3 regions of the Methylomusa anaerophila genome follow, and region 3 is predicted to be linked to each of the others. Evidence: riboswitches for the same ligand, from Rfam matches in the RefSeq annotation. Region 3 holds a riboswitch; each other region holds the start of a gene.

Region 1 (2,328 bases), 1.4 Mb from region 3:
ATTCAGCACTATCATTACTATCACAAGAACTGGAAACGAATAACGGTGAAACTATTATAATGGAATCCGTATTTATTGAAGAAAAATATGAACAAAGAGTCATTTCAATTTATAATAAAGCCAGAAGTCTAGAGTATGAGGAGATTATTGACAAGTGTAATGATTTCTTTATTGAAATTGAAGACGAGACAAACAATGAAAACTTAACTTTTGCCGAGGCAGAAGAGAATGAAGAGGAACTAAATAAACTTTTATCCTGGTTTAATAAAATAAACGCCAGAGATATTTTTGGTGCTCCCCTTAGAGCCGAAACGGAAGAGGCGCTGGAAAAATGCAAGAAAATCTTTGAGGAGTTCAGTAATAAAGTTTTTGCTAAAGAAATAATATAAGAAGTGGCCAATTTCTGGGGATATTGTGCCGGCTACCTTTGGCTGGGTGATGGCCGCAGCTCCGTTCCAGGCCATCGTAATATTATGGATCATAACCTTTATTGCTACACTGATCTTGGATAGACTAAAGATGTGGTATTACTATCTTTACCGGCGCTCTTGACGTAGGAGTCCGGTCTTGTTACAATCAAAGTAATTAAGGAGCGATGGAGTTCGCTCGAAATCCTGGTTGACCAGGTAATGACTCCTACCGTAAGAGGTAGGAGTCATTTCTTTTTTTTGCAATAGGGAGGCATACTATGCATTATCTATGTACCGGGCGACTGTTGACGGCGGGAAGTTTGGCACAGGAAACGGAGCATTGATACGCTGGGATTAGGGGGAATTTCATGGCAGAGGATCGTGGAGTAGATCAAGAGGAAGGTCTGGCGGTGCTGCTGGCTGAAGCGGATGGACGACTAAAACAGGCCGGCAGGCGTTTTGCTCCATATGCCGTCCGGGCGGGTGAACTGGCTGCTCGGCTGCGGGAGGAGCGATTTCATCTAGCAGTATTGGGCCAGTTTAAACGGGGTAAGAGCAGCCTGATCAATGCATTATTAGGCGGGGAATTTCTGCCGGCCAGTTCGGTGCCGATGACGGCGTTACCGACTGTCATTGGCCGGGGAAATACGCGGTGGGCGAAGATAACATTTGCTGACGGGCGAACAGATGAGGGTACGTTTTCTGACGACTCGGCTCTAGAAGCCTATTTAAGCCGGTTTGTCGCCGAGCAGGCCAACCCTGGCAATCGCCTTGGGGTGAACCAGGTGGACGTTGAATATCCAGCCAGTTTGCTGGCCGGAGGAATCACGCTGATTGACACACCCGGCATTGGTTCTACCTTCCAGCATAATACGGACACTACGCTGCAGTTTCTCAGCCAATGCGATGCCGCATTATTTGTCGTTTCCGCCGATCCGCCGATTACAGCAGCGGAAGTGGCATTTTTGCAGGCGGTGCAACAGCATGTCCGGCGCTTCTTTTTTGTGTTAAATAAGGCCGATTATCTCAGCGCTTCTGAACGGGAAGTCGTGGCGGGATTTTTGCGGCAAGTCTTACAGGAGAAAGCCGGTGTGGCAGCACCAATACCAGTTTATCTGGTGTCAGCCCGGCAGGCGCTTTCTGCCAAAAAAGCCGGTGACCGGAATTTGTTGGCAGAGAGCGGGCTGAGTTTGCTGGAGGAAACGTTAATCGCTTTTTTTCGACAGGAGAAACAGGCCGTATTGACGGCGGCCATTGGGGCGAAATTGGCTGCTGTGCTGCAGGAAGCCCTGTTAGAGTTGGAGTTGACCGTACGAGCGTTAGAATTGCCAGTGGATGAATTGACAACCAAACAAGCGCTGTTGGCGCAAAAGCTAACTGAACTTACGGCGGAGCAACGCCTAGCGGGTGACTTGCTGGCTGGCGATCGCAAGCGAACTTTAGCATTTTTGGAAGAGCAGGCGGCCGCCCTGCGGAAGAAGGCAGGCGAGTACCTGGACAGAATAGTAGCAGAGCAACTGGGCGGCTATCGTCCCGGCTTGGAACAAGAAGTGCAGGCCGCGCTGGCGGAAACCGTTCCTACTTTTTTCGACCGGGAACTGAAGGCCGCGTCCGATCGGTTTGGCGAATATATAGCCGGTGTATTGGCGCCCCACCAACAACGAGCCGAAATGCTGGTCAGCTCCGTGCGCCAGGCTGCCGCCAGTATTTTTGCTCTTGACTATCAAGTGACGGAGCAGGCTACGGTTTTTTACATGAAGCGTCAGCCTTACTGGGTGAAAGAGAAGTGGAAGACCGGTTTGGGTGGTATTCCGCACACCTGGTTGGAGTCACTGTTGCCCGCATCTGTTCGACTGGCTCGTATCCGTAAGCGCCTAGAACAACAGGCGGAGGAACTGGTGTTGCAGAATGTGGAGAA
Region 2 (2,328 bases), 1.4 Mb from region 3:
ACCTTGATGCTGTTATCTTTTAGGAGCAGGCAATATTTTATCGAAGATAAATCGGCTTGGAGCTTTTTCGTTTCTGTGATAAGCGAAATAAAACTTTCCGACCGGGCATAATTCGATAGATATTCACGGAAAGCAAGAAAACCGCGGGCCTCTAATTCTACAAGGGCTAACCCATCTACTAGGCTATTAATGGTTTCACAATAAATTTCTACCGCGTCCAAGAACCAGCTCTCCTTCTGATATTGGTAGTAAAGCTTTTCTGCTTGGGCCAATTGGCCACGCATTGCCTGCATTTTTTGGGCAAATGATTTTATATACTCAAATAGAATTTTCTTTTCCAGTTCCCGCATGATTTCATAGCGATACTCAATCATATCTACAGCATGCAGGGAAGTATAGAAAAAAGATTTTAAATTATATTCCTGCTTTTGAGCCGTTATGGCGTCAATGATCTGATCAAGATTCAAATCGATGGAAAAAGCAGGCGCTTCCGGTGCAATCATTAAGTTTTCGTCTGGCTTTTCAAATAGTATACTGTGATAGGGCAAGGGAAAAGTATCAACAATATCTCTTGACATAAAAATTCTCCTCCTGAATGCAAACTTTTTCTCCCCAAAATGCAAAAAAAAACCTGCAGGCAAATAATACCTGCAGGAGTCATTAGCGTCCAAGACGTTGTTTACGGCGAACCCCATCGCCTCATGCTATTCTTTGAATTCATTGTACCATCCATATTGCCCTTTCGTCAAACGTATATGGAAGATCAGCCTGTATCCCCCTAATTGACGATAAGACCTTACCTGCAAGCTGTCTGACTTATTCTAAGTTGTAAGTTGTAATTGACAGCATTTTTTCTATTTGTTATAATAAGATTGATTTAATTGCAATAAGGTGATGGAGTTCACCGTAATCTCGGATATTCCGATAATGACTCCTACTAGCTTTGGACTAGTAGGAGTTTTTTTATTTGCTTGATCTACACGCAAAAATGAAGTGATAGTTTAATATAAAAAATTTTAGTCGGCACTGACGCCAGACAATGTAGGCTTTCAGCCTATATGTTTTGGCGTTTTTTATTTTACCCCAAATTTCTAAGAGGAGGAGAAAACAATGAGTATGTCCCCCAAAGACGTAGTCGCTCTGGCCAAAACCAAAGGTGCCAAATTAGTGGACTACAAATTTATCGACCTGCCGGGTATCTGGCAGCACAAAACCGTTCCCATTGGTGAATTTGACGAAAAGGTATTCGAGGAGGGTAGCGGGTTCGACGGTTCCAGCCTTCGAGGATTTCAAGGTATCGAAGAAAGCGACATGCTGCTCATTCCCGATCCCAATTCCGTTTTCATCGACCCATTCATGGCTGTTCCTACTCTCAGTCTGATCTGCAATGTCGTTAGTCCTGATAAAACTTCCTATAGTCGTAACCCTCGCTATGTCGCCCAGAAAGCCGAAGCTTATCTGCAAACGCTCGATTTTGCCGATACCAGCTACTGGGGGCCTGAATGCGAATTCTTCCTGTTCGACGACGTGCGCTATGACTTGACCCAAAACGGCTCATTTTACAAAGTAGATTCGGTAGAAGCTATATGGAACACCGGACGCGACGAAAGCCCCAATCTTGGCTACAAGATTCGCAACAAGGAAGGCTATCTGCCAGTTCCGCCAATGGACGCCACTCACGATATTCGCAGCGAAATAGTGCTCGTTCTGGAAGAGCTGGGCATTCCGGTCGAAACCCATCACCATGAAGTGGCTACCGGAGGACAGGGAGAAATAGGTATGCGTTTCGATACCTTGACCGCTATGGCTGATAAAGTAATGCTATTTAAGTATGTGGTCAAAAACGTCGCCCGTCGTAACAACAAAGTCGCAACCTTTATGCCCAAGCCGCTTTTTGGCGACAACGGCTCCGGCATGCACGTCCACCAAAGTCTTTGGAAAGGTGGCCAACCAACCTTCTTCGATGAAAATGGTTATGCCCTCTTGAGCCAGACCGCTCTCTACTATATCGGCGGTCTTTTAAAACACGCTCCGGCGCTCCTGGCCTTTACCGCTCCCAGCGTCAACTCCTACAAGCGTCTGGTTCCCGGCTATGAGGCTCCGGTTAATATCGCTTTCAGCGCCCGTAACCGTAGTGCTGCAATCCGTATACCGATGTACTCAACTAACCCAAAAACCAAACGGATCGAATTCCGCCCACCTGATTCGTCTGCGAATCCATACCTTGCTCTAGCCGCTATGCTAATGGCCGGTATCGACGGTATCAAGAACAAGATCGACCCGGTTAAAGAAGGGTTTGGCCCGCTTCAAGTCAATATTTACGAACTG
Region 3 (2,328 bases):
CCATGATCGTCAATATTGAATCGGGAAATTTTGCCGGTGTGCCGCGGAATGAATATGATCTGATACTGGACGGAGAGAGTGAGCGGCCTGGTACTCAGCATCTGGAAAAAATGGTAAGCGGCCATTATCTGGGTGAAATTGTCCGCTTGACGGTGAAGGATTACTTGGGCGGTGACGCTCTGTCTTATACGCTGCAAGGCGGTGACGTGGCCGCTATTGTTGCAGATTTTACCGACGAACTTAGACATATTGCGAAAGTGGCTGAAGAACAACTCGGGCTTGGGGAACTTAATATTGCCGATTTGAAGTTTATTCAGGATGTGACTAAACTAATAGTTATCCGGTCGGCCAGACTGGTTGCTTCTATTTTGGCCGGAGTAATCGGATATCTTGACCCGGATTTGGATAAAGCGCATACAGTCGCTATTGATGGTTCCTTGTATGAAAAAATGCCTGGGTATGCTGACTACCTGCGTGGGGCTTTGGACGAAGTTTTGCCGGAAAACAGAGTAATAATTCGGCTTACCAAAGATGGTTCGGGAGTTGGGGCGGCGATAGCCGCTGCTACTGCTTGTGATTCGGTTGAGATATAACGCTTCTGGTTATAGTCCGGAGCCATTCTTGCCATTTCCCTTGGCAAGAACTGTAATTATTTTTTATGGACAATATGTTGACAATCCATGTTGTAAGTAATATAATATGCAAGTAGTTAATTCACAAGCGACTCCGTAGCTCAGCTGGATAGAGCGTTTGACTACGAATCAAAAGGCCGCGTGTTCGAATCACGCCGGGGTCACCATAGATATTTCAAGGGTTTTACGAGGTTTTCGTAAAGCTCTTTTTTGTTTCACAGCAGTTTTACAACAACGCGGCAGAAACTGCATTTTCTGAAACTTTAATTTAGTGGGAGCAAGCCACGGTTTTTCATATGAAGTGTCAGCCCTTACTGGGTAAAAGACTAGTGTCAGACCGGCCTGGGCGGTATTTTGCACAGCAGGTTTCTATTGACGTTGAATCCGGCAGGCTGGTATAATAAAACTATATCGAAATAGCGGCGATGGAGTTCGCCTGAACCCCGTGCAAACGGTAATGACTCCTACCACGTACGTGGTAGGAGTCTGTTTTTTAATGGCACGGTTGCTGGTTGGCAATAAGCTTTGTGCATAAACTAGATGGAAGAAAGCAAAGGAGGAATTCATCATGAGCAGCGAGATCGTCAATGTAAATGCGTTAGAAATTTTGGATTCGCGCGGTAACCCGACCATTCGGGTAAACGTGGAACTGGCCAGCGGCGTCCGGGCGTCGGCTTCGGTGCCGTCAGGAGCGTCCACCGGCGAAAATGAGGCGCTGGAACTTAGGGACGGCGACCAGGCCCGCTACGGCGGCAAGGGTGTTTTGCAGGCGGTGGCCAATGTGAAAGAGCGCATTGCGCCTAAACTCATCGGGCGAAATGCTGGTGATCAGGAGGGGATTGACCGGTTGCTGATCGACCTGGACGGCACACCAACCAAAGCTAATCTAGGGGCCAATGCCATTCTTGGCGTTTCCATGGCGGTGGCCCGGGCGGCGGCTAGCGACCAGGGACTGCCACTGTATGCGTACCTGGGCGGCGCGGCGGCAGTGCGCCTGCCGGTGCCGATGATGAACATTTTAAACGGCGGCAAGCATGCCGACAATAGTGTGGACTTTCAGGAGTTTATGGTTATGCCGATTGGTGCGCCGACTTTTGCCAAAGCACTGCAGTATGGTGTGGAAACCTTCCATGCCTTAAAAAAAATCCTGGGTAAGCAGGGCTATGCCACCAGCGTTGGCGACGAAGGCGGTTTTGCGCCTAACTTAAAGAGCAACGAGGAGGCCTGCGAGCTGATTATTGGAGCCATCCAGGCGGCGGGCTATGTGCCGGGCGTGGATATTGCCCTGGCTCTCGACCCGGCCGCCAGTTCGTTTTATGAGAATGGAAAGTACCATTTGACCAAGTCGGGGCAAGGTGTAAAGAGCAGCAGCGAAATGACGGCGCTCTACAAAACCTGGGCCCCCAAATACTACCTGGTTTCCCTAGAAGACGGCCTGGCGGAAAACGACTGGGAGGGATTTCGCGAACATACGGCCGCATTAGGCTATTATCTCCAGATTGTGGGCGACGATATTTTCGTCACCAATACCAAATTTATTGCCCGCGGCATTGAGGAAAAGACCACTAATGCGGTTCTTATTAAGCTCAACCAGATCGGCACGGTGACCGAGACTATCGAGGCCATCAAGCTGTGTCGCCAGGCCGGCTGGAATTATGTGATTTCCCACCGTTCCGGCGAGACGGAGGATACCTTC

Evidence for each region. A riboswitch is a leader RNA that binds a small molecule or an ion and turns the genes downstream of it on or off. The one in region 3 is predicted to bind fluoride.
Region 1: linked by a shared signal. The riboswitch ahead of MAMMFC1_RS08950 (dynamin family protein) and the one ahead of eno (phosphopyruvate hydratase) in region 3 are both predicted to bind fluoride.
Region 2: linked by a shared signal. The riboswitch ahead of glnA (type I glutamate--ammonia ligase) and the one ahead of eno (phosphopyruvate hydratase) in region 3 are both predicted to bind fluoride.

The regions. Positions count from the first base shown of each region.
Region 1 covers NZ_AP018449.1:2,013,845-2,016,172, forward strand. The annotation lists gene MAMMFC1_RS08945 (Chromate resistance protein ChrB) at 1-389, shown strand, start outside; fluoride riboswitch at 583-646, shown strand; gene MAMMFC1_RS08950 (dynamin family protein) at 779-2,328, shown strand, end outside.
Region 2 covers NZ_AP018449.1:2,018,646-2,020,973, reverse strand. The annotation lists gene MAMMFC1_RS08975 (MutS-related protein) at 1-578, opposite strand, end outside; fluoride riboswitch at 645-708, opposite strand; fluoride riboswitch at 882-944, shown strand; gene glnA (type I glutamate--ammonia ligase) at 1,111-2,328, shown strand, end outside.
Region 3 covers NZ_AP018449.1:569,203-571,530, reverse strand. The annotation lists gene MAMMFC1_RS02535 (hexokinase family protein) at 1-593, shown strand, start outside; tRNA gene MAMMFC1_RS02530 (tRNA-Arg) at 723-799, shown strand; fluoride riboswitch at 1,045-1,106, shown strand; gene eno (phosphopyruvate hydratase) at 1,201-2,328, shown strand, end outside.